3 regions of the Nitrincola sp. genome follow, and region 1 is predicted to be linked to each of the others. Evidence: predicted binding sites of a transcription regulator. Region 1 holds the regulator's gene; each other region holds the start of a gene.

Region 1 (10,503 bases):
ACGTGGAGTTTCTGTCGTTCTTGAATAAGGCTTCTCTTGTGCCACCCCTTCTCTTGCCAGCCGACCTCGCGCATCACTTCCTGGCTGACTTGGCGGGGCGGAGGTACTGGAGCGGAAAACCCGACTGCTATCGCTTTTAGCTGGTGGTGGATTTCGGCCAAATGAGGGCGCACTGCTGACTCGGCGTGATTTACCTAGCGCAACTACACGTTCAATAAGCTCCTGACGCAATACACTGGATCGATCCATCCAGGCACGTATGTCTTTAGATAGATAATCAGCCGCGCCCGCTTCCAATGCCTCAAGGGTGACACGTGCTCCTTCATGCGTCAACGAAGACAGCATCAGTACATTGGTTGGTGACTGACGCATAATCTGCCTCACCGCCTCTATACCGTTCAGCTGTGGCATCTCGACATCCATGGTGATCAAATCAGGTCGCAATTCCTTTGCCTTTTCCACAGCCTCGCGACCATCAACAGCAGTACCGACTATTTTGATGCGTGAGTCGCTACTCAGCGCCTCTTGAATCCTGTTACGAAAAAAACTGGAATCATCAACAACCAAAACCGTCACGGCCATTTGATGCTGTTCCTTTTATAAGTCAGTATCATGAGGCAGCATAACGCTTCAGTAGATTAGGAATATCAATGATTAGTGCGATACGCCCGTCACCGGTGATAGTCGCACCTGATAAACCCTGAGTTCCATGTAAAATCGAACCCAATGGTTTGATAACCACTTCTTCCTGTCCTACCAACTGATCGACAACAAAACCGACGCGAGTTGTACCAACTGAAACGATCACCACATGCCCCTGATCCGGCAACGGCTCACTTTCACAACCTTTCACCATCCAGCGTTTAAGATGAAACAGTGGTAAAGCCTGATCACGAACGATGACCACCTGCTGCCCATCAACAATGTTAGTTTTAGTCAGATCCAGATTGTATATTTCATTAACATTCACCAGCGGCAGCGCAAAAGCCTGCGCCTCCAGTGTAACCATCAAGGTCGGCATAATTGCCAAGGTTAACGGTACTTGAATAGCTATCTGAGTACCCTGCCCAAGGATAGAGTCAATTGCCAAGGTACCATTTAACTGGGTGATCTTGGTCTTGACCACATCCATGCCCACACCACGACCGGATACATCTGAAATCTCGGTTTTGGTGGAGAAGCCGGCATGAAATATCAGGTTAAAACACTCCTGATCTGTCAAACGTGCCGCCGACTCGGTATCGAGCATGCCCCGGTCCACAGCCAGACGACGCAGCTTTTCCGGATCCATCCCAGCACCATCATCACGAATGATCAGCAGGATGTGATCACCCTCCTGCTCAGCCGAGAGCAACACACTGCCTTCACGAGGCTTGCCTAACTTTTCCCTGACATCTGGTGCTTCAATGCCATGATCGACTGAGTTTCTGACCAAGTGAATCAAGGGGTCTGCAAGTGCTTCCACCAGGTTTTTATCAAGATCAGTCTCTTCTCCACGCAGCTCAAGACGAATCTCTTTTTTCAGACTACGGGACAGATCGCGTATCAGCCTTGGGAAACGACCAAATACTTTTTTCACTGGCTGCATCCGCGTCTTCATAACCGAGGTTTGCAGGTCAGCCGTTACCATATCCAGCGTTCCCAGGGCTTTGGCCATTTCTTCGTCTTCGCGTGCCCCACCGAGCCTTACCAGACGATTTCTGACCAACACCAACTCACCGACCATGTTCATAATCTTGTCCAGCAACGCCGTATCTACCCTGACGTTACTTTCCTGCACTGGCTTCTGCTGAGCTGGCACGGCACGAGGTGAATCAACGGGTTTCGCTAGTGACTCTGCTGGTACAGCCAGTTCATCTGATACAGGTACCGCTTGGCTATCCATCGGTTCAGATTTAGATACTTCAGCACTGGCACTTGCCTGAGCAGCGGTAAATGCACCCTGACCTTTTGATTGCAGTTCATCCAGCAAGGCTTCAAATTCATCCTCAGTGATTTCATCGCTACTCGTGGCAGCCGCTTGAGTTAACTCATCATGCTTACCTGGCCCTTTGCCAGCACCATGCAACTCATCCAGCAGCGCATCAAATTCATCTTCCGTGATCAAATCATCAGAATCTGATGACGTTGCAGCTGCATCAGCACCAACCAGATCCCCTAATAACTGATCAAACTCATCATTGGGGGTATTGGGGTTAGCTGACGTAACGGGTTTGGCCTTAGGAGCCGCGGGCGTCGATTTTGGTGACGCGGCAACCGGTTCCGGCACCTGTCCCTTGGTATAAGCATCCAGTGTATCGAGCAGAGATTGTGGCGCTGCCACTGGCTCTTTGCCACCACGCACCTGCTCGAACATCAGATTTACCGAATCCAATGCCTGAAGCACCGCATCCATCAGTGACGGAGAAATACTTAGCTCACCATTCCGCAGCAGGTCGAAAAGGTTTTCAGCTTTGTGGCAGCAGTCCACCATAGTGTCAAGCTGCAAAAAGCCGGCTCCACCCTTGACCGTATGAAACCCGCGAAAGATCGCATTCAGCAGATCCCGATCATCAGGGCGCTGTTCAAGTTCGACTAACTGCTCTGACAGAAGCTCAAGTATCTCTCCTGCTTCTACTAGGAAATCTTCAAGAATTTCCTGATCAACATCCAAACTCATAGCGATCTCCTAATCAAAACCCAAGGCTCGAGAGCAGTTCATCCACATCATCCTGACTACTGACTGCACCGGCTTCTTTCTTTTTGAGCTGTGGCCCCTGTGCACGTATCGCATCCTGATCCTCATTGGAAGCATCCCCATGGGGCATTTCGATACCGGTGAGACGCTCCACCTTGGCCGCCATATCCATCAGTTTGACCAGCTGTGATTCAACCTGGGTCATCAAGGTAATTACCCGTCGAATCAGTTGACCGGTAATATCCTGAACACTTTGGGATACCAAAATATCAGTCAAGGTGGCACGCAGTTCTGCTATTGTTTTTTCGGATTCATTTTTGACATCGCAAGTACGGTCATAAACACCGTCCAGTGCTTTGAAATCGCCCTCTAACTGCCCCACCAACAGCAGCAAATCACGAAAGCGCTCAGACTGCCCATCCAGACGATCTACCAGACTCAGCGAACGATCTACCCTATCCATGGTTTCATGCGAACTTTTATCTGTCAGCTCTATAACATAAGCCAACCGATCAGAAGCATCCGTCATTGCAGTCATACTGCCAGCATCTGTCGACGGAATTTTATCATCAATATCGGAAGAGAAAGCCTTGATAGCCTCGTGAAGCCCGCGGGTTAAATGTCCGACTTCATTATAGAAAACCTGATGCCGAGCTTCCTGAAGATCGTTAATTATCTCCATTGCATGACTGAGGTTTCCTCGGTCAATCGTCTCGACCAACTCTCTGGCCATCTGTCCAAGCAGATCGTCTAGGCCATCGTATTCAAGTGAGGCTATCTTTTTTTTCATTATTCCATCTCTTGCCGACTACTTCAGGTGATACGTTCAAATATTTTTTCGATTTTTTCTTTGAGAACGACAGCCGTAAAGGGCTTGATCACATAACCATTCACGCCGGCTTGAGCGGCTGCAATGATCTGTTCACGTTTGGCTTCGGCCGTAACCATAAGCACTGGTATATGTGAAAGCTCTGGATCAGCACGAACTTCTTTGAGCAGATCAATACCGGTCATACCCGGCATATTCCAGTCAGTTATCAGAAACTCAATACGGCCCTGCTTAAGAATAGGCAAGGCTGTTTTGCCATCATCAGCCTCTTCCACGTTGGTAAAGCCTAGATCTCGCAGCAAGTTTTTGATTATTCGTCTCATGGTGGAAAAATCATCCACAACAAGAATCCTGATGTCTTTTTTCACAAGACACTGCCCCCCCGGCTTTCTACAGTAAAAGATAAGCGTGCTAAACCTATACTAGACAGGCCCGACACGGATAACAAACAAAAATCACTGCCAATCACGTAACCGCCCCTTTAACCGCAGCGCGGCCTGAGTATGAATCTGGCTAACCCTTGACTCACTGACACCCAGAACGCTGCCAATTTCTTTTAAATTCATCTCTTCATCATAATATAGTGCCATCACTAATTTTTCGCGCTCAGGCAAATTACCAATAGCATCGACTAAAGCCTGACGAAATGATGCACTCTGAAAAGACTCATCCGGACCAGGATCATCACCTTCAAACTGCATACCCACTGAGTCATCTTCATCATGGCTCAGCTCATCTATACTGAAAAGCCGACTATCCAGCGAGTCTTGCAACAAAGCATGATAAGCCGATACAGTTATCTGCAGTTCAGCAGCCACATCAGCATCTGATGCGTCCCGACCGGTACGTAGCTCTACGACCCGAATCGCCTCACTGACACGACGGCCATTACGGTGAACCGAGCGTGGCGTCCAATCTCCTCGACGAACCTCATCAATGATAGATCCTCGAATGCGGATGCCAGCATAGGTTTCAAAACTTGCACCCTTGCCAGGATCAAACTTTCTGGCGGCTTCCAGCAAACCGATCATACCAGCCTGCACCAAATCATCCAGCACAACACTGGATGGCAGCCTAGCCAGCAGATGCTGAGCAATACGCTTCACCAAAGGACCATATTGCTCCAGCAGTTCATTACTGGTTTTAAATTGAAGCTGATTATACATACAGCCTAAGTTTCCAGTATCCAGTTAATGTCGCTTGACCAACTGCTCAACAAAAAATTCCAAATGACCACGTGGTGTTTTTAACACCGGCCAGTTGTCTACCTTATTGGCCAACTGCCGATAAGCTGCAGAGGCCTTACTGCCTGAAAATGCTTTTAAAACAGGCGTTTGTTTCTGCACCGCTTTACGAACAGCCTCATCATAAGGTATTGATCCGACGTATTGAAGCGTTACATCCAAAAACCTGTCAGTAACTGTGAGTATTTTATTAAACATGTTACGTCCCTCGGTTTCCGAATGGACCATATTGGCCAGTATCCGAAAGTGGGTCATCTTATGATCACGGTTCAACATCTTAATTAAAGCATACGCATCGGTAATTGACGTAGGTTCATCACAAACAACCACTAATACTTCTTGAGCCGCCTTAACAAAACTAACCACCGACTCCGATATACCAGCGGCCGTATCTATGATCAGAATATCCATCATATCGGCAATATCATTAAAGGCATGAATCAGTTCAGCATGCTGATGCTCTGATAAAGCCGTCATAGCCTGTGTCCCTGAAGATGCAGGAACGATAGACATATTCTTATCCACTTTAACCAGCACCTCAGCTAGTGAGCAGCGGCCATCAAGCACATCGGTAATATTCTTTTTTACTCGCAACCCCAGCAACACATCCACATTAGCAAGTCCCAGGTCCGCATCCATCAACACAACACGCCGCCCCATTTCACTCAGCGCAGCCGACAGATTCACTGAGACGTTGGTTTTACCGACCCCGCCTTTACCACCGGTCACGGCAATTACTTTTACTGGATGTGCCTGCTTCATGAATTCCTAACCCGCCCTGAACATTTGACTGTCGGTTTCACTGTCGGTCTCGGAACCTGTATATTGCGCCGCAAGCACCGCTCGGCTGACCAAATCCTGACGCTGAGCCACAATCAGATCATCCGGTATTTTCTGTCCATCAGTTACATAGGCCACCGGTAAACGGCGTTCTACCGCAAGCGTCAAAGCATCCCCGATACTGCCAGACTCATCCAGCTTAGTCAGCACACACGCATTGAGCTCAAGCTCCTGGTAATTAGCCCAGGCTTTTTCTAACAACTGACGCTGACTAGAACAGGACAGCACCAGAAGTTTTTTTAGACGAACCGATACGGATGCCAGCATCTGCTTTTGTTGCACACCTTCCGCATCACCCGCATTCATACCTGCTGTATCTATTAGCACCAGGCGCTTACCACGTAGCGACAACAACACCTCATCGAGATTATGGTTTTCATCCACCACACGCACGGGCACATCCAGAATACGACCAAATGTTTTCAACTGCTCATGTGCAGCAATTCGATAACAATCCGTAGTCACCAACGCCAAGCCTGAACTGCCATGCTGCAGCACATAACGCGCCGCCAACTTCCCTATCGTAGTGGTCTTACCTACACCGGTGGCACCTACAAAGGCAATCATACCGCCACGGGCAATGTATTCTTCCCCAACCACAGGCACTGAATCTGCCAGCCGCGCCAGGGTGTTTTTCCAGGCCATCTCGGCACTCAAGTCCGGCTCAATGCTGGCAGTCAACTGGCGAATCAATCTTTCACCAAGACCCAATGCATGCAGACGGGCATGCAAGGGCGTTTCTGCGACACGATCAGGCACCACATCTGGAGCCGCCAACGAATGCCGTCCCTGACCCAGTTGCTGCTCCATCATTGTTCTGAGCTGCTGTATCTCCTGCTGCATACTTTTAACCAAGCGATTGGATTCTTCATCGGCAGATGATGATGCCGGCATCGTAGTGGCTGAACCCCAAAGACTGTCTGGCTCTTGGCTGTGCTCATTTGAAATTTCTTTACGTGCCTGCTCTTCCTGCCGCGTTTTCAGCGACTGTAATATAAAGCGCAGGTCTTCATCGTCTTCAGCATCTATTTGTCGGTTAACAGTCTGATTGACTTGAGGTTCAGGCTGTTCGGCCCGACGCCGAGCTTCGGATATGCGCACCTGTGCACGTCGAAGTTCCGATGCTAACGCATCATCCGCTACCGCATTACTGGGCACAGGAGCGACAGGACGATTCTTTGGCTGATTACGCTGCTGATTGCGCCGAAGCTCAGCCTGCGCCAACTCGTAGTCCTCTTCTCGTGCAGCAACCACCTCAACACCGCCGGCAACACGATGATTGGAGATAATGACAGCATCCGCACCTATCTCATCTCTGACCCGCCGCATTGCCTGACGCATATCCGGCGCAAAAATGCGCTTAACTTTCATAACAATTCCTTATTAGCCAGCTGCTAAAAGCCCGCATACCCCTAGGCATTACCACCTCCGACTGTAGCCACGATCGTCACACGCTTATTCTCTGGTATTTCCTGATACGACAGCACGTGCACCTGATGCTCGCCATAGCGTACAAACCGAGCCATCAGCGGTCGAATCGGTGCTGCCACCAGCAACACTGAAGGTTTACCCATCATTTCCTGCTGCTGTGCTGCCTGCCCTAAAGAAGTTTGCAAACGCTCAGCCATACCAGGCTCCAGCACCAGTGTCTCGTCATTCGGGCCGCCTTGCTGCATCGAACCCAGCAACATCTGCTCCAGCGATGGATCCAGGGTAATGACTGGCAATTCCGGATCAGAACCATTGATACTCTGCACGATCAGCCTGGACAAGGCAATCCGTACAGCGGCTGTCAGCGACAAAGGGTCCTGCGTTCTGTCTACGGCTTCTGCCAGAGCTTCTGCGACAGAACGAAAATCTTTCAAAGAGACCTGCTCCATCAACAAGTTCTGCAGCACTTTCAGCAACACACTGATCGACAGCTTTTTCGGCACCAGTTCTTCAACCAGCTTCGGTGATGATTTGGTGAGCATATCCAGTAGTTGCTGAACCTCTTCATGCCCCAATAGGGCATGTGCGTTACTTTGCAATATCTGATTCAAGTGCGTTGCAACTACAGTACTGGCATCCACTACAGTATAACCCAGAGTCTGCGCATGCTCCTTTTGACCTTTTTCTATCCACACCGCATCAAGACCAAAGGCTGGATCTTTCACCGATACACCTTTTAGGGTTCCAAAAACTTGCCCCGGATTGATGGCTAGCTCTCGATCAGGATAAACATCGCCCTCACCACTGATAACACCCATCAAAGTTATCCTGTAGGCACCCGGCATCAAATCCAGATTGTCACGAATATGCACTGAAGGCACCAAAAAGCCCAGATCCTGGGATAGTTTTTTACGCACCCCTTTAATCCGGCTCAACAACTGCCCACCCTGCATTTTATCTACCATGGGTATCAGGCGGTAACCCACCTCTAACCCGACCATATCAACCGGCATTACATCATCCCAGTCCAGATCACGACGCTCCTCAGACTGCTCGGGTTCGGCTGCATCCATTTCAGCCACCGACGACTCAGCCGCCAACTGCTGCTGACGCCGAATAATCAACCAACCAGCACCGCCAGCTGCTGCAGCGAGCGATAAAAATGCCAGATGCGGCATACCAGGGACGATACCCATTAAAAAGATAACGCCAGCAGCAACAAAAAGGGCCCGGGGTGAACCAAACATCTGGCTGAACACCTGACTCCCCATCGCCTCAGAGGAGTTTGCCCGAGTAACCATTACGGCCGCCGCCGTGGAGAGCAATAAAGAAGGGAGCTGCGCTACCAGGCCATCACCAATAGTGAGCAACGAATAGTTACGCATCGCGGTGTCAAAGTCCAAGCCGTGCTGGATGATACCGATTCCCAGCCCGCCTAACAGGTTAATGATCAGAATCAAAATACCTGCAACAGCATCACCACGAACAAATTTTGACGCACCGTCCATCGCACCATAGAAATCGGCCTCCTGGGTAACCTCTTGCCGACGTATGCGTGCATCATCCTGGGTGATCAAGCCGGCATTTACATCGGCATCAATAGCCATCTGTTTACCCGGCATCGCATCCAGCGTAAACCGCGCACTAACCTCAGATATACGCCCAGCACCTTTAGTCACAACAACAAAGTTGATAATGACCAGAATCATAAAGACCACGATACCAACGACGTAATTACCGCCAACAACCACTTCACCGAAGGCTTGTATCACCTGCCCAGCAGCAGCACCACCCTCATGACCGTTTAACAGCACTACACGGGTTGAAGCGACATTTAGTGCCAATCTAAGTAAGGTGGCTGCCAGCAAAATGGTAGGAAAAACAGCAAAGTCCAGCGGGCGCAGGGCATAAATACACACCAGCAAAACCACTATGGACAGGGCAATATTGAAGGTAAAGAATACATCCAGAAGAAAAGTCGGCATCGGCAAAGTAACCATTGCCAATACCACAAGCAGCAGCAACGGAATGCCCAGGTTTCCCCGACTAATACTTCTGGCACTCTGCAGAATGGCTGCTCTATCCACGTCACCTACCGTCAAATAAATGTCAAATAACTGTTTACCAATCAAACCATCGGTAAATTTATGCATATTGTACAGAATGCGTCAACTTAATGACACAACTATACGCCTCTGTATTTACTGCAAAAAATACGCCAGTTATTCGTCTCGACGCAGAGCATCAGGAATATCCAATTGATGATCTCTTGGCGGTGGACTGATAGATTTACCTTGCCCGGCATCCCTGAGCTGAAACACATAGGCCAGCACCTGGGCTACCGCAGTATAAAGGCCGGACGGAACCTCTTCATCAATTTCCGCCGCATAGTAGAGGGCTCGCGCCAAAGAGGGTGCTTCAAGTACAGTGACACCATATTCCTGAGCCACTTCGCGGATTTTAAGTGCCATAAAATCGACACCCTTGGCAACAACAATCGGTGCATCACTCTGACTCTGATCGTAACGTATAGCAACAGCATAGTGAGTTGGGTTGGTGATAACGACGTCAGCTGTTGGCACTTCTTTCATCATCTTACGCTGTGACATTTCATACTGTAGCTGTCGAATTTTACTCTTAACCTCGGGCTTCCCTTCGGTGCTCTTCATCTCATCCTTGACTTCCTGCATAGTCATTTTCAGCTTTTTGTTATAGTCGTAGAGCTGGAAGGGCACATCCACCAGCACAATAAAAATCATAGCGGCACTAATCACCAGGAAAGCCCAGGCCAAAATGCTGACGGCATGAGCCATAGCTGGATTAATAGCCTCAGCGGTGAGACCAATCAACTCTGGTTGCAGCAAATACACTGCAAGAATAGCAATAGCCCCCACAACGACCACTTTACCCACAGCTTTAAACAGCTCAATTAGTGACTTTAATGAGAACATGCGCTTGATGCCTGCAATTGGATCCAAGCGACTGCCTTTTGGCTGCAAGGCTTCACCGCTAAAATTCCAACCACCTAATGCGGCTGCCGAAAAAACAGAGGCCAACACCACTAACAAAAAAAAGCCCCACAAGCTGAAAAAAGCGCCGTATAGCGAAATATAAAGATGCTGCAACATAAAGGCGGGGTCTGAAATAGCTTCGCCACGCACTGAAAAATTAAACCTAAACACCCCCAACATGGCCGCGGCGACACTCGGACCAAATAATAAGGCTGATGCAGCTGATGCCATCAATAAAGCCAGTGTACTCAACTCTTTTGAGCGTGCTATATCACCCTTTTTCCGCGCATCCTGAATGCGCTTTTGCGTGGGTTCCTGCGACTTTTCCTGACCTGTATCTTCAGCCATGACTTACCCGCTTATTGGAGGCAACATACTCTGCACAAAGTCCAGCACATAATGAGTCGTTCGTATGTAGTGATCGTAAAAAGTCGGTAAAAAGATCCAATGCATAATCAAACCCATCAGCAT
Region 2 (10,503 bases), on a different contig from region 1:
ATGCCTTTGAGGTTACTTCTACCCCACTCCACCGTCGACATCGAACGTGATACTTCTTGCTTTAACTCAGCCGCCTGAGTGGCAAAGCGGGTAGACTCCAGGCCATCGGCAAGCAGATCGGCCACACTCAACTGCGCTGCCAAGGGTATCTTGCGAAATTGTGCTAATGCATCGCCCGCGGCAAAATCAGCATTCTGGTGCTCACCATTCTGCCGATATATATCCGCGGCGATCAGGCGCGCCCTGAAGCGTATCTGTGGATCATCCATGCAGTCGTGCACCACTGACTCCAGCACTCGAATAGCTTCGGCAATAAACTCAGCTGTCCGATCCGGTTTGTCAGTAATCTGCTGCTGTATCACCCGTACCAGACCAAAATAGTATTCCGGGTTTTGCATCGCCGTATGACGGGCATGCTGCACCGCCTGACGAAAACCCTCAGCAGCCACATTGAGTTCTTCAGCGAAGCCTGCCCGATTTCCCAACTCACCCTGCAGCACAGACACTGAAGGCTGCAACATCACCGACTTACGCAACAAGGTCACACACTGGCTACGCTCACCTCTGAGCCAATGGATGCGTGCCATAACCAGGAAGGCCTCCTGACACACCTGCTGAGCATCAATTACCTGAGTCATTTCAAGCCGAGCACGCTGGTAATCAGCCATATCATAAGCTGTTAAGCCCAGCGCAACCCGAACCCAAGGTTTATCATGGGCCTGACGGATGCGTTCAAACACTGACAAGGCCTTTGTATATTGCTGCTGCTCCAGATAGATTAACCCTTTGATGCGAAAAATCAGCACACCCAAAGCCGGAAATTGCTTCTGCAACTTTTCACACTCTTCTAGAGCCAGATCCCATTTACGCTGATCACGAAAAGCCTCTACACGCGCGATACAGCGTTTGATACGCAACTGTTTTTCCAGTTGTGCTCTTAATTTAAGCTGATCATAGGGTTTGGCCAGATAGCCATCGGCAGAAAGTTCAGGGGATCCCATCAGCAGGCTGAGTTTTTGCGGATCGACCACGAGTAGAAAGCAGGTAGAATAGCTGGGGCGCCCGGCGGCCTTGAGTTCTTGAAGGACCTGCAAGCCGTTTTTCTCATCACGGCCGAGGTCATACACCAGCATACACAGATCAACCTGTATTTCTGTCAGCAGACTGGTCGCCATGTTGACCGAAGAGGCCACTTCAATGTTGCGAAAGCCCATAGTAGTCAAAATCTGTCTTAGCTGCTCCAGCTCTTCCAGATTTTTTTCCACAATAAGTACTGTCTGATCAGAGAAAAGTGCTGCCATGGCCCAGATTTCTTAATAACTATCTGAAAAGTAGCATGAAAATTGGCCTGATTGCCACTACCTGGCCATTTCTGCGAAGTAGTTGGGTAAAAACACGCTTCCGGTGAGAGTTTTCAGACAGGATTGCAGCAGACTAACGCGAGAAGTTGCCAACCGGGCAGCAACTAGATGCTGTCCGGTTGGCGTCTGATGCTGATAGCAGATCAGAATTTTCTGCCTTTGCTGGCAGCAATTCGCATACGCAAAGCATTCAGCTTGATAAAGCCTTCTGCATCTTTCTGATCATAAGAACCGGCATCATCTTCAAAAGTAGCGATACTTTCATCAAATAAACTGTCAGGTGAACGACGTCCGACAACGCTGACACTGCCTTTGTACAGTTTCACTCGTACATCACCGTTTACATGACGCTGGGAGTAATCGATCATCTGCTGCAGCATTTTACGCTCTTCTGACCACCAGAAGCCGTTATAAATAACCTTGGCATAGCGCGGCATCAGCTCATCTTTCAGATGCGCAGCTTCACGATCCAACGTCAGGGATTCAATGGCACGGTGCGCTTTAAGCATGATGGTACCGCCCGGTGTTTCATAACAGCCGCGCGACTTCATACCGACAAAACGGTTTTCAACAATATCCAGACGACCGATACCGTTGGCGCCACCTATTTTATTCAGCGTCTCCAGCACGGTTGCCGGGCTCATGCGCTCACCATCGATAGCGACAATATCGCCTTGCTCATAGGTAAGCTCAAGGTAAGTTGCCTGATCGGGCGCCGCTTCAGGATTGACGCTCCAGCGCCACATATCCTCTTCAGCTTCAGCCCAAGGATCTTCGAGAATGCCACCTTCATAGGAGATGTGCAGCAAGTTAGCATCCATGGAATAAGGTGATTTCTTTTTCTTGTTGCTGAAATCAACCGGAATATTGCGCTCTTCGCAATATTTCATCAGCGTTTCACGGGAGGTCAGATCCCATTCACGCCAAGGTGCAATCACTTTGACACCCGGCTTGAGAGCATAAGCACCCAGCTCGAAACGCACCTGATCGTTGCCCTTGCCAGTCGCACCATGGGAGATCGCATCTGCCCCGGTTTCGTTGGCAATTTCAATCAGCCGCTTGGCAATCAATGGACGCGCTATAGACGTGCCCAGCAGGTATTCGCCTTCATAAATAGTATTGGCTCGGAACATCGGGAAGACGAAATCACGTACAAACTCTTCGCGCAGATCTTCGATATAAATCTCTTTAACACCCAGCGCCTGGGCTTTGGTACGCGCTGGTTCAACCTCTTCGCCCTGACCCAGGTCAGCGGTAAACGTAACTACTTCGCACTGATAAGTATCTTGCAACCAGCGCACTATCACAGAGGTATCCAGACCACCGGAGTAAGCCAGAACAACCTTCTTGACGTCGGACATATTGATGCTCCCGATTTAACCAACTCCGGCTGTCTTGACCGGAGCCTGGCGACTAATAGATAAAACCCGATAATAACAGATTGCCGCAGGGCTTGCCTGCCAATCAGGACAGATGCGCTTTAAACGCTCAGTCTTTTTCGAGGCGAATGGTCACACGGCGGTTACGGGTACGGTTTTCAGGGGTGTCGTTGGCGACTACCGGATAACGGTCCCCGTGAAAGCGGGTAATAATAGCATCTTCACTGACACCGCGGGAGACAAGATAGCGCGTAACTTCTTCTGCCCGACGTTTGGACAGATCACGCAATAACAGCCGTCGACCATCATTGTCAGTATGCCCGTCAACAAAGATCTGCTGCACTGTATCATCGGTCAGCACATACTGAGCTATCAGATCCAGGCGCTCCCGAGTCGCATCCGATAATTGATGTTCTGCCGTAGGAAAGAGTACCGCGGTTCGGGCTATCTGACGATAATTAACCGGCAGCAACCCAGTCAAACAGCCCAGGTAGTCCTGATAAGCTGAATGAAAATTTACCGACATAATACCAACAGACACAGACTGAGACGCACCGTACCAGCGGTTGGTACTGAAGGTTGGCATCAGACCTTCATGCAGTGCAGCCATCATCTGCGTAGCCTGACTGCCCCGCACATGAATCTGCCCCTGACTGACTTCCATTTCGCCAATGGGCCTGGGAGTGTGACCTGGTGACCAAGGAGCCGCTTCAGCAACCAAGCGCGCCCTGCCAGAGAGTTGCTGAGTCTGTGCCGGCAGTAATACAAACTCCAGGCCTTCTCCAGCCTCCTGTTCAAACACGGCCTCGCCAAAAGACGGGATAGACTGCGATAGGCGACATGCAAAAGGAGAGGCTTCAATATCCCAGTGCACCGCATCAACAGGTGCCATAAACGTCACAGCCTGAAGGGCTTGATAAGGCAAACACGACAACAGAAAGAATAGCGCTCGGCCAGGCATACAACTCTCAACCTTATAAAAGACAGTAACGGAAACTCTCTGTATTATCGGCAGCATGTGCCAAGGCTTTACCTTGCATTTCACTCCACCCCTGCGACTGTTAGAATAATACACTATTAACATCACATAGATTAAGGATATTGCTTGACCCACTCAACTGACAAGACCCTTATGGCCGATCGCTTCAGAGGCTACCTCCCCGTCGTCGTCGATGTTGAAACGGCTGGATTTAATTGCCGCACTGATGCACTACTTGAAATTGCCGCTGTCACGCTGAGCATGGACGAGAACGGCTATCTGATGCCAGAGCGCACTTACAGCGCCAATGTCGTTCCGTTTGAGGGCGCTAATCTGGAGCAATCCGCGCTGGCATTCACAGGCATTGATCCATGGAATCCGGATCGTCAGGCGATCAGTGAGGCCCAAGCCCTGGAAAATATTTTCAAACCCATCCGTAAAGCCATTAAGGCACAGGGGTGTAAACGTGCCATTCTGGTGGGACATAACGCCACGTTTGATCATAACTTTGTTAGCTGCGCGACGGAACGTCAGGGTATCAAACGCAACCCTTTCCATCCTTTTTCAACCTTCGATACCGCCACACTGGCAGGGTTGGCCTGTGGTCAAACTGTATTAGCCAAAGCCTGTGAAGTGGCCGGTATAGATTTTGACAATCGCAGCGCCCATTCGGCTGTGTATGACACCGAAAAAACTGCCGAGCTGTTCTGTATGATTGTGAATCGCTGGAAAGATATGGGTGGGTGGGATCTAGTATTGCAAACCCGTTGATTCGGGGTTGCAAGGCAGCAACCGGACTGAAGTCCGGCTGCCGTTAAGAGAATCAAGCCTGTGGCTGTTCTTCTTCAGCGCCCGCTGCCGCAGCCGCTGCTTTAACCAGGGTTTCCAGCTCACCGGTAGCGCCCATTTCACAAATAATGTCACAGCCTCCTACCAACTCACCATTGATCCACAACTGTGGAAAGGTCGGCCAGTTAGCGTAGTTTGGCAGTTCAGCACGAATATCCGGATGCTCCAGAATATTCACAAATGCAAAACGCTCCCCACAGGCCATCAGCGCTTCAGTGGCACGGGATGAAAAGCCGCATTGCGGAAAACGCGGTGTACCTTTCATATAAAGCAGAATTGCATTGGATTCAATCTGCTCTTTAATCACATCGACAACACTCATTGAAGCACCTATTTCTGTATAACTGATCTTCGGTAACAGGCTGGCAAACAAAACCTTAGCCACACCTGCGTATTCAGGCATTATATCCGACAAAAAAAGTCAGGTAAAATTCACACCTCTGACTACAAATATACGGGCTCTACCTGATTTTTCAATCTGTTTTATGCAGATAATACCCACCCACCCTCAAAGTAAATTGCTAAAACCCGAGGATAGGCCTAGAATAGCTCTTTTTTTGGCAGCTCTGGCTGCCTTTTTGCGTTGTAGGGAGAGAAGCTGAATGGCCATACAACCACTGATGAATACCTATAATCGTCTGTCCGTTGCCTTTGACTATGGTCAGGGTGCATGGATCTATGACACAGATGGACACAAGTACCTGGATGCACTTAGCGGCATTGCCGTTACCGGGCTTGGGCATGCGCACCCTGCTGTCACCGAGGCTATCTGCAAACAGGCCGGCAAGCTGATTCACTGCTCTAATCTCTACACCATACCGCTGCAACAGCAGCTGGCTGAAAAACTCACGCAGGTATCCGGTATGGATAATGTGTTTTTCGGCAACTCGGGTGCAGAAGCTAATGAAGCGGCGATCAAGATTGCCCGTCGTTACGGTCACAGTCGCCAGATCGATAAACCCGCTATCATTGTGATGGAAAACTCCTTCCATGGACGTACACTGGCGACACTGAGTGCTACCGGCAATCGCGCCACCCAGGCAGGCTTTGAGCCTCTGGTCAGTGGTTTTATCCGCGCCCCTTTCAATAATCTGGAGGCGGTCAAGCAGATTCTGCGCAGCAATAATGATGTTGTCGCTATCATGGTAGAACCCATCCAGGGAGAAGGCGGCATTCAGGTACCGGACAATAGTTATCTGGAAAACCTGAGAGCCATCTGTGATGAACACGAACTGCTGCTGATCCTGGATGAAGTGCAAACAGGTAACGGCCGTACTGGCCGTTACTTTGCCTACCAGCACACCAGCATCATGCCCGACGTTGTCACCACGGCCAAAGGCCTGGGTAATGGCTTCCCTATTGGCGCCTGTCTGGCTCGTGGTAAAGCCGCTGAAGTTTTCGGCCCAGGCACGCACGGTACCACCTATGGCGGCAACCCGCTGGCCTGTGCGGCAGCACTGGCGGTTATCAATACCATTGAACAGGACAATCTGTGCCAGCACGCTGCATCACTGGGGCAGTATATTCTCGACAGCTTCCATATTCAGTTGGCTGACAAACCCTATATCAAGGAAATTCGCGGTAAAGGGTTGATGATCGGTATAGAACTGAAGGATGCTGGCACAGAGCTGGCGGTACTGGCCAAAGTCAAAGGTGTGTTACTGAACATTACCGGCGGCGGACGCGTGGTTCGATTGCTGCCACCGCTGATCATGAATCAGACTGAAGCTGATTTACTGGTCAATACGGTTTCCAGTCTGATTCGCATCTACGCTGGCGACGACACCACCGACTAAACTATCCAATAAAAACTGACTCAGGGATTGGCAGCCTGACTGCCGTGAATGACATTATGAGCACCAGACATTTTCTGACACTGCTGGATCTAACACCGACTGAACTGAAACAGCTGATCAATCGCGCTATAGAACTGAAGCAATTGCGTAATAACGGCACGCTCTACCAGCCGCTGAAAAACCGTGTTATGGCGATGATTTTTGAGAAAGCCTCAACCCGTACTCGTGTCTCCTTCGAAGCGGGTATGGCACAGTTCGGTGGGCATGCGATGTTTCTGTCATCACGGGACACCCAGCTCGGACGTGGGGAGCCGGTGGCAGACAGTGCCAAAGTGATCTCCTCCATGGTGGACATTGTCATGATCCGTACCTTCAGTCATGACCTGATCACAGAGTTTGCCGCTAATTCTTCCGTGCCGGTCATCAATGCGCTGACTGATGACTTCCACCCCTGCCAGTTGCTCGCCGATATGCAGACGTTTCAGGAACTGCGCGGTGATATACAGGGAAAAACTGTCGCCTGGATAGGAGATGGCAATAATATGTGTCATTCCTATATCAATGCCGCACGTCAGTTTGACTTCAAGTTGAATATCGCCTGCCCAGAAGGTTTTGAGCCAAACGCTGAACTGGTTAGCCGGAATAGTGACCGAGTGACCGTAATGGAGGCACCTGAAGCCGCGGTCGAAGATACACACCTGGTGGTCACTGATGTTTGGGCGTCCATGGGTCAAGAAGATGAACAGCGCCAGCGCATGCGAGAATTCCGCGGCTATCAGGTGAATCCGGAACTAATGGATTTGGCTGCTCAAGATGCACTATTCATGCACTGCCTGCCAGCACATCGTGGTGAGGAAGTCAGCGAATCAATGATGGATGATCCGCGCTGTGTTGCCTTCCACGAAGCGGAAAACCGCCTGCATGCACAAAAAGCACTGATCGAGTTTTTGTTACGCGATTTAATCAGTTGATATCAAGCACTCGGAACCCTCTCGGTTTTCGGGTGCTAATGTCGTTCATCGGGACCATTGCACAAAAACTCTTCCAGACGATCAGCCGACAAGGGTCGGGAAAAGTAATACCCCTGCCCATAGTCGCACTGCGCGGCTTTGAGTAATATTTTTTGCTGCTGAGTTTCAATCCCTTCGGCCACCACCTGAATACCAAGTTTATGCGCCATGACAATCATGGCTTCACACAGAGCCAGATCATTCGAATCCGGTTGAAGGTTCCGAACAAAAGAACGATCTATTTTTAAAAAATCGATGTCCATTCGCTTAAGATAAGCAAGCGACGAATAGCCTGTACCGAAGTCATCAAGGGCAACCTCCATACCGGCATCACGAATCAACAGCAGGCAGTTTTCGATATCAGCTGAATTCTCCATCAGCATACCTTCAGTGATTTCCAATGAAATGGTTTTGGAACTCAGGCAACGCTCACGCAGATAATCAATCCAACTGGAAATCCGATGCGTATCGTCACGGTATTGTACCGGAGATGTATTAATACTGATTTGAAAAGGACGCTGCAGCAGCGTTTGCCAGGCTTCAGACTTACTCACAGCTTCACGAAATACCCAATCACCTATTTCGGAAATGAGGCCGGTTTCTTCAGCGACAGGAATAAACTCAGCCGGACTCACCAATCCCAGTTGCGGATGCTGCCAGCGAATCAAGGCCTCAACCTTCGATAAGCTATCATCAACCAAACTTATAATCGGCTGATATTCCAGAAAGAGTTGATTAGCCGACAACGCATTACGCAAATCCTTAGACAGCTGCATGCGCCGTTGCGCAGTCAGTTGCATGGTTTCAGTGAAGAACTGGTATCGCCCCCGACCTGTCACTTTGGCACTGAACATGGCCTGATCAGCATTTTTTAACAACACCCAAGGATCCTTGCCATCTTCCGGACAGAAGGTAACTCCAAAGCTGACCGAGGTAAAAATATCTTCACCTCCCAGTTCAAAAGGCTGTTCAAACGCTCTGCGCACTTTCATGACCAGTTGCTCAACACTGACCTGATCAGTCAGACCAGTCAACAACAGGGCAAACTGATCGCCACTGAAACGGGCCACCATATCGGTCGTACGCACCTGGGTTGCCAGACGCTCAGCTACCAGAATAAGCAGATCATCTCCCAGCTTGTGACCGAGGGTGTCATTAATCTCTTTGAACCCATCCAGGTCCATAAAAATCAATGCCAACCCCTGACCGGTACGACTCACACGATTGATTTCCTGCTCCAACCGCAAGGTCAATAACTGCCGGTTTGGCAGATCAGTCAAAGAATCATAATTGGCTTGGCGCCAGATCAGTTCTTCACTCTGCTTCTGCCGGGTGATATCAGAAAAAATCGCAATGCGGCGGAATACTTTCCCCTGGCTGGTATACGCGCTATGAATCGACAACCATTTGGGATATACCTCGCCATTTTTTCGTCGATCCAGGATTTCTCCTTCCCAATTTCCCTGAGTATTAAGGCTCTGCCACATAGACTCATAGAAAGCAGCATCATGATAACCTGAGCTCAGCAGAGAGGGACGACCACCGATTACTTCTTCGGCCTCATAGCCGGTGACTTGGGTAAAAGCAGGGTTAACGCTGAGTATCACCCCTCTGGGATCGGTAATCATGATGGCTTCGCGTGCGTATTCTCTAACCAGCTCCGCCAACTGCAGGGTTTCGGTGATTTCACGAGCCTCAGCTCGATAAAAAATATAACCGCGAATACGCAGCAACTGGCCCTGTGCATCCCATTCGGGCATGCTGAAATCCTGTACTCTGCAATAACAACCAGAACGACACATGAGCCGATAGTTCTGCTCAAAGCAACTGGTTTTGTGCGCCAGATAACGCGCCACCTCAGCCTCGACCCGCGGCAGATCATCAGGATGAATCAGGTCGGCATAAAGCTGTTGTTTTTGAATCAGCTCAGTCGCTTCATAGCCCAATACGGCTTGCACATTATCGGAGACATACTCCACTGGCCAGCCCGGCTGTGAAGACCAGACAAACAGTGCAACCGGCCCACCCGAAAACAGCTCAAAGATTTTGTCCTGGTACTCTTGCGCAACGACTGAAGTATCCACATTTCACCGATTGGTTATTATATTTCCATACAAAAAATACAAGAAAATACTGACACAGGTCAACTTAAATAACAGATATATAAGTTAAGCATTTCATAACAATATATTTTTTAAACTAGAGTTAACTAATTTAGCAACTAATATATTACATTACTGACAGAACCATGCTCGCATCCAACGTTTAAATTGATCCTCCGCTAGAGCTTGCGGCATTCAGCCGCTATACTCAGTGGCAAGTATTTACTGATAAGCAAGCACAGGCTTGATCGCAACATCCACTGCATGGCGGATTTGCGTAACCGTTAATTCCCCTGCATGGAGTTGGGCATGGTTGAAATTCGTCATCTGAAAACCCTGACAGCGCTACGCGATGCTGGCAGTCTGGTGGAAGCAGCCGAACGAGTACATCTGACACAATCCGCCCTGTCGCATCAGATCAAAGACCTGGAAGAACGACTCAACTGCTCTTTGTTTATACGGAAAACCAAACCTATCTCCTTTACCGCCGCAGGCAAGCGCCTATTGGTACTCGCCGATGAACTCCTGCCGATGATCCGTAATGCCGAGCGTGACATTGCCCGACTGGCCGGTGGAGAAGTGGGCCGGCTGAATATCTGCATTGAGTGCCATAGCTGTTTCGACTGGTTGATGCCAACCATCGACCACTTTCGTCAGAACTGGCCAGAAGTGGAAATGGACCTGAGCACCGGTTTCAGTTTCCAGCCCTTGCCTGCGCTCAGTCGCGGCGATCTCGATCTGGTCATCACCTCAGATCCGGAACCCCGCAATGGTATTACCTATCTGCCCTTATTCAGCTACGAATCTGTATTGGTCATCAGCAAGCAACACCCGCTGATCCGCAAAAAGCAGATCCAACCCAGTGATCTCTGTAGTGAAACACTGATCACCTATCCGATAGATCATGCGCGCCTGGATATTTTCAGCCGCTTTCTCGACCCGGCCGGTAAAGAGCCAGCGCAAACCCGTACGGCCGAGCTGACCGTAATGATTATGCAACTGGTTGCCAGTGGCCGCGGTGTGTCGG
Region 3 (10,503 bases), on a different contig from region 1:
TGGAACCAGCTCCCACTACTGAAGTGGCATAAATATCAGCAAATTGAGTCCGTGAAGACTTAAAGCCGGTGGTACTGACGTTGGCTATATTGTTACCGGTCACATCCAACATGGTAGATGCGGCTTTTAGACCGGTAATAGCTGTATTGAATGACATGACGTTATATCCTCACTTACCCTAACTGTTTAACATCGCTGAAATCGATGCTGCCAATAGATGTATTCACTTTCATACCGATACCATTCTGGCCCAATGACACACTGTTCACAGTAAAGGGTAGCCAGGTATCAACCTGTGTATATTTTTCGCCATCATAGGCTTCGGCTATCATCTGATAGTTTCCCGGAGGCACGTCTTCGGAGGCATTCCAGACAAAGCTACGCTCACCGGCTTGAGTCTGCCCCATATTGACTTGATCCACCAAGGCTCCACCCTGGTCATAGATAGACACGCGAAGATCTGTTGTACTGGTTTCCAGACTGACAGTCCCTGGCAGCGCCCCACCCTGCTGAGTCATCTGTGCAATATCGGTATTAATGAATACCCGCTGACCGACCATTGACGAAGCCTGCAAAGCACTTTGACTACTTAATAAACTGTTGCTCATGGTTTGAAAGGTGTTTGACATCTCTGTCATGGTTTCGACCATGGTCATACTGGAAATCTGCTGCATAAATTCGCTGGTATCCGCGGGACTGGTCGGATCCTGATTTTGCAGCTGCGCGATCATCAGTTTCATAAACATCTGATTATCATCATTACTCTCAGCTTTTTTGGTTGAACTCTGCTGATTGGCTTGATTGATCTGATCATAGATGTTGTTGGTGGTATTAATCGTACTCATGACGATATCCTCTAATTCTGGCTTACTGACCCAGGGTCAGGGTTTTCTGCAGCATCTGCTTTGCCGTATTCATCACATCGGCATTAATCTGGAAAGAACGTGATGCTGAAATCATGTCAGCCATCTCTTCCACCACATTCACATTCGGGTAATACACATAACCTTGCTCATCTGACAGCGGGTGATCCGGCTCATAGGTCATACGTGGTTCAGACTGGCTCTCTACTATGCCTAATACTTGTACACCCTGCCCTGGCACTAACCCGGAGTCAGCCGAGCGGAGCTCACTAGCATCCGGTGCTTTCAGTGAGAAAACCGGGTGTCTGGCTCGGTAGGTTTCACCTTCACTTGAACTGACACTCTGTGCATTGGCCATATTACTGGCGGTGGTATTCAGACGAATGGTCTGAGCACTCATAGCCGAGCCGGAAATACTGAACACATTAGACAGTGACATACTTACTCACCCTTAACCGCTTTACGTAGACCGGAAAACTTACTGTTCAAAAACTCAAAACTAGCCTGATAACGCAGGGCATTATCGGTATAACGTGCCATCTCTTCCTGTACTTCAACCGTATTGCCATCGACAGCTGGCTGTAGTGGGTTGCGGAACATCAGATCAGCCGCAAAATCAGGATCAGCCAACTGCTGCTTATGCCCATCCTGCGTGACCGCCATTTTCAATGGCGATTGCTGTCCATCCATCGCGCCGCTTAACACGGCGCGAAAGTCGATATCTCTGGCTTTAAAGTTAGGGGTATCGGCGTTGGCAATATTATTCGCGATAACCTCAGCACGCCGCGCACGCAAAGTTAATGCATCCGCATGTATTCCCAGTGCTGAATCAAAATTTATTGCCATGCTTGCCACCTAGCTCAAAAAACTGCTTTGAACCAAATAAAGCAAACACTGTGCCAAAAACCAAAAAACCCGCTATTGCGGGCTTCGGGAAGAGCGGGTGATGAAAGTCAGATCAAAAGCGGCAAGGTACTGCCACCTAAGCGGCAACTCAAATCGCCTGATAGATAATGCCGGGGCGGCAATGGATCATTTTGTACAGGTCTGGCAGACCAGACAGGGATTCGGACGCCCCCAGAATCAGATAACCGCCTGGTTTGAGTTGCTTATGGATTTTACGCAAAATATCGTTTTTTACATCCGAAGAGAAATAGATCAACACATTGCGACAAAAGACAATATCAAATTGCCCTAACGTGGAGTACTGGCCCAGCAAATTCAAACTCTGAAAACGCACTCGGTTGCGTATTTCAGTCTTAATCTGCCAACTACCCTCGGATGATTTAGTAAAGAAACGCATCAGGCGATCCTGTGACAGCCCACGCCCCAAGGCCAGCATTTCATATTCGCCCTTGCGGGCCTGATCAAGCACCGTTGAGGCTATATCAGTGGCCACAATTTCCTGACCACTGGAAAACGCACTGGCTTTAGTCTGGCGAAACTCTTCAATCACCATACTGATAGAGTAAGGTTCCTGGCCAGTTGAACAGGCAGCCGACCAGATACGTAACTTCTGAAAGCTCTTGCCATCACTCAATTCAGGCAAGAGTTTGTTTTTCAGTATTTCATAGGGATGAATATCACGAAACCACAAGGTTTCGTTGGTGGTCATCGCGTCGATGACCTGCTCTTTAATTGTCGAGTTGCCCGGTTGATTGAGACGGCGAATCAAGTCAGAAAGACTGCTATAGCCTTCTTTCTGCATGATGCGACTGAGACGACTCTGCACCAGATACTGTTTGTGCTCTGCCAACAAAATGCCACAGCTTTTTTCCAGAAACTGGCTGAATCCTCTGAATTCTTCAGAGGTAATGCTGAATCCGCTCTTCACTCAATTCTACCTATCAGGTTGTCAGTGCTTATTAACTGCATTGATGCGCTTAACAACAACTGAAGCCAAGTCATCCGGATTAAATTTGGCCAGAAAGCCATCCGCTCCAACCTTTTTTACCATAGAGACATTGAAACCGCCGCTAAGCGACGTATGCAGGATCACATGTAATTTGTCCATACGGGTATCACTGCGAACCATTGAGGTCAGGGTATAACCGTCCATTTCCGGCATCTCAATATCAGAGATCAGCATCAAAAAATAATCAGGTACATCGACATCTCGATCAGCCAGATCTTTGAGTGTCTGCCACGCCTGACGACCATTGTTAGCCACAGTAACTTTAAGGCCCAACCCTTCAAGACTTCGAATCATCTGATTACGAGCTACCTGCGAATCATCACAGATCATAACCCGATACTGTTCAGCCTTGGTTTTCATTTCCTTGGTAGCAATATCACCGCTGATATCTGTTGATGCCGGATAAATATCTGCCAGAATCTGCTCAACATCGATAATCTCGATGAGCTTACCTTCAAACTCAAACACCGCTGTCAGATAGTTATCTGATCCGATTTCGGCAGGAGGTGCCATGATCTGATCCCAATTGGTGTTCAGAATACGGTCTACCTTTCTGACCAAAAAGGCCAGGGTGCGCTTGTTGTACTCAGCAACTATCAGAAAACAACCCCCTTCCTCTTCGGCGGGAACCGGAGGACGACCAATTGCCTCAGACAAATCGAGCACGGGTATTGTCTCACCACGAATATGCGCCATACCTTTGATGACAGAGGTTTTTCGGGGCACTTCAGTGAGTTCCGGGCACTGCAGCACCTCACGCACCTTGAACACGTTAATGCCATAGCATTGTGAGGTTTCAAGACCGAACAACAAAAGCTCGAGACGGTTTTGACCGACCATCTGTGTCCGAAGGTTTACACTATCCAATATACCTGACATGATTCAATAAACCTCAAGCCGACTTAAACAGAGTTGCATCTCCCCGATGGAACAGGATACGCGTGAATACTGTTAATTTAACACTAGTTGTATTGTTTTTGGCTACTTTTTTGGCTGCGACGGCTGTTAGCGCCAGAATGCTGCCTGAAGATATCGAACAACAGGTTCATGACACCCTCATTTATGAGTTTAACACACGATCGCCAGAAAGCCGGATTGAAGCAACAATTAATCCAGTAAATCCTGCATTGGACCTGCCTCGCTGCCAGACCCCCCTCGAAATCAGCCTGCCGTTTAATAGTGGGCAGCGGGTGACAGCAAAAGTTACCTGCCATGCACCTTCCTTTTGGAGCTTATTTGTTACCGCCCAGATAAAACAGCTCGTAGATGTTATTGTGACAAGTCGCCCGCTGGCCCGCAACACTCGTATAGCGCCCTCTGATATACGTATAGTCGAACAGGATGTAATACGCATGAATGGCGACTATTTCACTCGGGAACAGGACCTTGTGGGTAAGCAGGTGCGGCGCCCGATGGGCAGTGATCAGATTATATCTTCACGTATGGTTGAGCATGCACTGACCGTCTCCCGAGGCGATCAGGTATCGCTAGAGTCTCGGCGCGGGTCTCTGGTAATCAGAACATCTGGCATCGCGCTGGAAGATGGCCTGACAGGCGAGCAAATACGGGTCAGAAACGAACAAACAGGCATAGAAATACGGGCAGTCATCACAGCACCGGGTGTCGTTCAAGTGCCTTAACAACCGGTTGTTGCTATACTGTGACGATTCATGCTGTGCAGCTGCAAAAATAATAAAAAAACATTAAAGAAAATAAACGGCTGACCGATAACTACAGCATAACCAGTTTACGAGGTGATTCAGGATGGCTATTGAACTGAACGGCCTGTCCTCCAACCAGACGACAGCCGCCCGCGGCAAGCAGACAGAGCAAGCGTCTGCCAAGCCCGAAAATCAAGGTAATGCCGGTAACACACCCGCAACCAAAGCGGATACTGTTCGTCTTAGCGATGCCGCCCAGGCTCTGCAATCTGCCAAATTGCAGGCTGATGACAGTTCAGATTTTGATGCAGGGAAAGTGGCTGAAATAAAAGCCGCCATTGCAGACGGTAGTTACAACATCAGCAATGAACGTATTGCCGATAAAGTATTACAGTTCGAAAAACTCTTTAGTTGATCAAATCTATGTCATTAGATCTTTACGAACAGTTCGCAACCCTGACCCGTCAGGGTTGTGTGCTTTTCCACTCACTGCAAGAGGCTCTTGAGCAAGAACACGCCGTACTCGAACAACGCGATCTTGAAGGGCTGAAACTAACCACGCGAAACAAGCATGCGTTGCTGCTCAAGATTGAAGCGAACATCCGTGAGCGTAACCAGACATTAACCCTGGCTGGACACTCCCCCTCAGAGGCTGGCTTTGAAGACTTTTCGGAAGAGCTGCCCAGCTCACTGCGAGATGCGGTGTTATCTGACTGGCAACAGCTCAAGCAACAGCTCAATGATGTCCGTGCAACCAGCAAACGTAATGAGCAGATTCTGGCTCGCAGCAAACAAAATGTTGACCAGTTGCTGGCCCTGTTACAGGGACATCAGGGTTCCAATGTGCTTTATGATCCGGCTGGCGGCAAAGGCAATTACGCTGCACAACGTAGCATAGGTAAAGCCTAAGCCTCTCACACTGGTCAGCCAGGCCAATTCTCAGTACAATACCCGCGCCTTCTCCCTGTAGTTCAACTGGATAGAACGGACCCCTCCTAAGGGTCAGATCGGGGTTCAAGTCCCTGCGGGGAGGCCAATAAATGCTCATAACGCTGATCTGTCAGGGTTTTCAAGAAGGCTACCAGGGCGTCCACACGCCGATCATCTAAGGCCGGTCCTGTTTCCAACTCATCCAGAGACAAATTCTCCGCTATTTCAGCTTCCCTCCAAGGCTCACCGGTTTCCGGGTTAATCTGCATAGATGCTTTACGGCTGTTGTATTTGTTATAGAACAACACCACCGTACGCAGATCCTTAAAAACACCGTTGTGCATATAGGGCGCGGTTACGGCCACATTGCGTAGCGTTGGCGTTTTGAATTTACCTCGTTGCAGTGGATCTGACACATCTGGGTGAGCAAAAAGGCCTTCATCTGGCATAGTGACGGCATTTAATGCACGTAAATCGGTGTTTTCGGGTACGCCGATATTGTGGAACTCATAATTACTGAAAGTTTCCTGCTCACTGCCCGGCAAAGCCTGCAATTGGTGGCACAGATTGCAATTAGTAAACTGCTGTGAGAAGAATAATGTCATTCCCAAGTCTTCTTCAGGCGTCAGACTAACTTCACCGCGAAGATAGCGGTCATACTTTGAATCAAAGGGCGCAAACAAGGCCGTTTGCTCGAAGCTGGCAATCGCATCAGCCACAGCTCTATAAGTAGCGTCAGCGTTATGAAAAATATCGCTACCATAGACCTCAGCAAAAAGTGGCTGATAGCTCGGATGCTCTGCTAAACGGGTCACCAGTGTCTGCTTATCCGGCAATGCCATTTCAATAGGATTAAGCGGCGGCCCTTCTGCCTGATCGACCAAAGTGGATGCACGACCATCCCAGAACTGTCCGCCCACATACACCCCATCATCATTGCGGTGAAAAGGTGGAATAAAAGCCGCATAGCCGATAGCGGGAGCATTTCTGTCTCCCAGCGATTTACCATCATCACCCAGTGAAACTGCCGCCGCGACACCCTCTCCACGGTGGTCTGAAAACCCCTTATCCGGTGCATGACAGGTCGCGCAGGACTGGCTGCGTGTCATTGACAAGATGGGATCAAAGAACAACGCCTGCCCCAACTGCTCCTTATTCGAAGACCCCCCTGTTGCCACGGAATCATCTGCCAAAGCAGGCAGCATAAACACACTCGAGGCGGCCAGTAATAAAGCCACATTTGACAGGCTAGTAAAACTTACTTTTTTCATTTCCACTCCCGCTAACTCCAGCAGCACCGTAAAATCACCCTCAAGAAAAGCACTATATACCGGCACTTTAAAAGAAAACATGATACAGATCAGCATCAACTAAACTAAACAACATGGTTAATTGTAACAATAATGATTATCATATAGGATGTTTTTCAAATCGAACGAGGGAGAAAGTTATGAAACGCACACTAACCCTGCTTTATGTAGGTCTCGCGTTAGCGGGTGCCACTCACCAGGCTATCGCAGCCGAGCCTGCCGCTGTATTGAAGACCTATGCCGACATAGCCGAAGCCGGCTACAGTGACTCCGTCACCACGGCGCAAGCACTCAAAAGCAAAGTTGATAGTCTGTTAGCCAACCCCAGTGAAGAAACACTGCAGGCTGCCCGTGAAGCCTGGATAGCATCCCGTGTCCCCTATCAACAGACCGAAGTATTCCGCTTTGGTAACGCGATAGTGGATGACTGGGAAGGTCGTGTGAATGCCTGGCCTCTCGATGAAGGTTTGATTGATTATGTCGATAGCAGCAGCTACGGCGACATGTCTGATGAAAATGCCCTGTACACCGCCAATGTCATTGCTAATACATCGATTCAACTGGGCAATGAAACTGTTGATACGACAGAAATTACTGCAGAGCTTCTGGCAGAAACCCTGCATGAAATCGATGAGATTGAAGCGAATGTAGCGACCGGCTATCACGCCATCGAGTTTTTGCTTTGGGGACAGGATCTATATGGTACCGAGCCAGGTGCCGGCGAAAGACCTGCTACCGACTTTAGCCTGGAAAACTGCACCGACGGAAACTGTGATCGTCGCCGCCAGTACCTGTCTGTCGCCACAGACCTGTTGATTTCTGATCTGGAAGAGATGGCTGATAACTGGAAAGAGGGCGGCGAAGCCCGCGTGCAGCTGGTTGATAAAGGTGAAAAAGGTGCACTGGCAACAATTCTGACCGGGATGGGTAGTCTTTCCTACGGGGAGTTGGCTGGTGAACGCACTAAGCTCGGTCTGATGCTGCATGACCCAGAAGAAGAGCACGATTGCTTTTCAGACAATACCCACAACTCACACTTCTACGACGTACTGGGGATAAATAACGTATTTCAGGGCCAGTACACCCGTGTCGATGGCTCTGTTGTGCAAGGCGCATCACTGGCCGACATGCTGAAAGCCAGTGCACCTGAAGTTGAGCAGCAGCTCTCATCCGAGCTCGCTGAAACCCAGGCGGCCGCCCAGGCCATTGTTGATGCTGCCGCCCAAGGCAACACTTTCGATGTACTGATTGGTGCAGGCAATACTGAAGGTAATGCACTGGTACAACAACTGGTTGACAAGCTGACTACACAGACCCGTTCTATCGAGAAGGCTATCAATGCACTTGAGCTGGACGGCATCGAACTGGAAGGTTCGGACAGCCTGGACAATCCTGACCTAGTTATTAACGGCTAAGTATCACGCATGTCTCAACAAAGATTGAATACGCTGGGATTCAGTCTGCTACTGGCTGCCTCTACGGCAGCCGGTAACACGCCTGTCTATCAGACATCAGAATTGCAACCGGCCGGAGAAGCTACGGCACAGGTGGCACGAAATGAAAAAGCCTTTTCTCACCCATCCGCTCTACTAGCTGATAGTGAACAGATGATGTTCACCCTGGGTAGAAGCCTATTCAAGAAAATATGGGTCTCTGCGCCAGCATCAACCAAAGCCAGTGACGGATTGGGGCCTCTGTTCAATTCACGTTCATGCCTGCGCTGCCATACCAATAATGGTCGTGGACATACACCGGATACCAGTCAAGACAACTACAATGCTGTGTCGATGCTATTGCGCCTGAGTATTCCGGCACAAAATGACCAGGATAGGCACGCATTGGATTCAGGACAATCCGGGGTTATTCCAGAACCGACCTACGGCACTCAACTGCAGGACTTTTCCATTCAAGGCATTCCAGCTGAGGGGCGCTTTACCCTGAGCTACGACGAAATCCCTTTTCACTTTGCTGATGGTGAAACCCTGACACTACGCCAACCCAACTACAGCATCACGGATTTGAAATATGGGCCGCTGCATCCGGATACCCAGCTTTCTCCACGCATCGCCCCGCAGATGATCGGACTGGGTTTACTGGAAGCGATCAGTGACGAGGATATTCTGGCCTGGGAAGATCCTAATGATCAAAACGGTGATGGCATTTCAGGAAAAGCCAACCGGGTGTGGGATATTGATGCCCAAGCGACAGCTATCGGCCGATTTGGCTGGAAAGCCGGACACCCTACGATTAAACAGCAAAACAATTCCGCCTTTCACGAGGATATAGGTATTTCCACCAGCATGTATCCACAGGGGTATGGTGGCTGTACAGAGCAGCAAACGCTCTGCAGACAAGCACCCGATGGTAACAGCCCTCACCTGGATAATGTTGAAGCATCGGATGCAGTCGTCTCTGCACTGCAACTCTATATTCAACATCTCGCCGTACCTGCACGATCGAGCACTCAGGCGCCTGAAGTGGCCGAAGGGCGCGAACAGTTTTACGCGTTGGGATGTAATGCCTGCCACCGACCCTCTTATATCACCGCAGCCGATGCTCCAGCTGGACTTGCCAACCAAAAAATCTGGCCATACACCGATCTGTTGTTGCATGATATGGGTGAAGGACTGGCTGACCACCGAGCTGAATTTAATGCCAACGGCAACGAATGGCGAACACCGCCTTTATGGGGCATCGGCCTGACACAGGCCACCAGTGGCCAGACGCATTTTTTGCATGATGGTCGGGCTCGTAGTCTGACAGAAGCCATCCTCTGGCACGGCGGTGAAGCACAAATAGCACGAAATCGCTTCACACAGCTGGATAAACCTCAGCGAGATGCTTTGATCTCCTTTCTGGAATCCCTGTAGCTGTATGTTTAAAAAGTCTATTTTAAGAGCATAATTTAAGAGCACTTCTATGAATGCCGTAGATACAATAGGGTTAAGCCGACACATCCGCTGGATACTGACAGCCAGTTGTCTACTCATCACCAACCTGGCAATAGCCGATACCCCGACTGAGCAGGATTGGCAACAGCTCAACAGTGCCATCATTGACCAACAGGTCATCCCTGGTTATCAACAACTGGTGAACAGTACCGCACAGCTGGCTGCTGCGACTGAGCAGCTATGCCTGCAGCCTGACGACCAGCAACTGCAACTCGCTCAAACCCGTTATCGCCATGCGATGACTGACTGGCAAAGTATAAAGCATATAAACTTTGGCCCTGTGACACTGCTGATGCGTAACTTTGCTCTGCAGTACTGGCCAGACAAGCGTAACAGTGGCAGCTCACACCTCAGAGACGCACTGGCCGATACGTCAGTTCAATTTGACCCTGAGTTTTTCAGTCACTCGCCGATCAGCGTCAAGGGTTTCCCGGCTCTGGAACGTTTACTATTTAGTGACACAGCACCGGACAGCCTGTCAGACATGAGTGCTGAATGCCGACTGGCGCAGGGCATTGCCGAGTATATCCACCAAACGGCTGTTGATATTCATTCTGAATGGCCCAACATGCGTGAACGTATGCTGGGAGCGGGCGACAATAACTACTTTGACCTACATGCCGATGCCGCCACTTTATTGATGAAGTCGCTGGCCGAATCCCCTGAAGCCCTGCGTGATAATAAAGTCTTGGCACCGCTGGGAAACAGCTATGATCGGGTACGCTGGCAACGCAGTGAATCCTGGCGCAGCGAACAATCCATCAGTAATTTACGCACCAACCTGGCTGCACTGCATTCACTTTATAGCGGCACTCTACCCATCAGTGTCAGAGAACTACTGGTTAAGGCTGATGAGTCCGCGCTTGCGGATAC

The links. The regulator FliA, encoded in region 1, starts transcription of late flagellar genes. The targets are predictions, from matches to a motif close to CTAAAGTTNNNNNNNNNNCNGCCGATA.
Region 2: a site for FliA is predicted at 3,747-3,773, ahead of ACN0R1_RS03275 (flagellar protein MotY). Genes of this name have one in related genera too.
Region 3: a site for FliA is predicted at 4,482-4,508, ahead of flgM (flagellar biosynthesis anti-sigma factor FlgM). Genes of this name have one in related genera too.

What each region holds. Positions count from the first base shown of each region.
Region 1 is NZ_JBLXDN010000016.1:1,665-12,167, forward strand. It holds gene ACN0R1_RS12700 (protein-glutamate methylesterase/protein-glutamine glutaminase) at 1-582, opposite strand, end outside; gene ACN0R1_RS12705 (chemotaxis protein CheW) at 611-2,659, opposite strand; gene ACN0R1_RS12710 (protein phosphatase CheZ) at 2,673-3,467, opposite strand; gene cheY (chemotaxis response regulator CheY) at 3,491-3,862, opposite strand; gene ACN0R1_RS12720 (RNA polymerase sigma factor FliA) at 3,962-4,672, opposite strand; gene ACN0R1_RS12725 (MinD/ParA family protein) at 4,697-5,512, opposite strand; gene flhF (flagellar biosynthesis protein FlhF) at 5,519-6,961, opposite strand; gene flhA (flagellar biosynthesis protein FlhA) at 7,003-9,174, opposite strand; gene flhB (flagellar biosynthesis protein FlhB) at 9,244-10,380, opposite strand; gene fliR (flagellar biosynthetic protein FliR) at 10,384-10,503, opposite strand, start outside.
Region 2 is NZ_JBLXDN010000002.1:237,691-248,193, reverse strand. It holds gene ACN0R1_RS03285 (tetratricopeptide repeat protein) at 1-1,301, opposite strand, end outside; gene ACN0R1_RS03280 (argininosuccinate synthase) at 1,505-2,722, opposite strand; gene ACN0R1_RS03275 (flagellar protein MotY) at 2,850-3,701, opposite strand; gene rnt (ribonuclease T) at 3,873-4,490, shown strand; gene grxD (Grx4 family monothiol glutaredoxin) at 4,543-4,890, opposite strand; gene ACN0R1_RS03260 (aspartate aminotransferase family protein) at 5,171-6,364, shown strand; gene argF (ornithine carbamoyltransferase) at 6,421-7,335, shown strand; gene ACN0R1_RS03250 (putative bifunctional diguanylate cyclase/phosphodiesterase) at 7,371-9,458, opposite strand; gene ACN0R1_RS03245 (LysR family transcriptional regulator) at 9,786-10,503, shown strand, end outside.
Region 3 is NZ_JBLXDN010000046.1:11,696-22,198, reverse strand. It holds gene ACN0R1_RS19145 (flagellar hook protein FlgE) at 1-157, opposite strand, end outside; gene ACN0R1_RS19140 (flagellar hook assembly protein FlgD) at 174-845, opposite strand; gene flgC (flagellar basal body rod protein FlgC) at 868-1,302, opposite strand; gene flgB (flagellar basal body rod protein FlgB) at 1,305-1,709, opposite strand; gene ACN0R1_RS19125 (CheR family methyltransferase) at 1,858-2,697, opposite strand; gene ACN0R1_RS19120 (chemotaxis protein CheV) at 2,719-3,657, opposite strand; gene flgA (flagellar basal body P-ring formation chaperone FlgA) at 3,720-4,418, shown strand; gene flgM (flagellar biosynthesis anti-sigma factor FlgM) at 4,543-4,854, shown strand; gene ACN0R1_RS19105 (flagella synthesis protein FlgN) at 4,863-5,348, shown strand; tRNA gene ACN0R1_RS19100 (tRNA-Arg) at 5,400-5,475, shown strand; gene ACN0R1_RS19095 (cytochrome-c peroxidase) at 5,435-6,574, opposite strand; gene ACN0R1_RS19090 (imelysin family protein) at 6,820-8,094, shown strand; gene ACN0R1_RS19085 (di-heme oxidoredictase family protein) at 8,104-9,549, shown strand; gene ACN0R1_RS19080 (imelysin family protein) at 9,599-10,503, shown strand, end outside.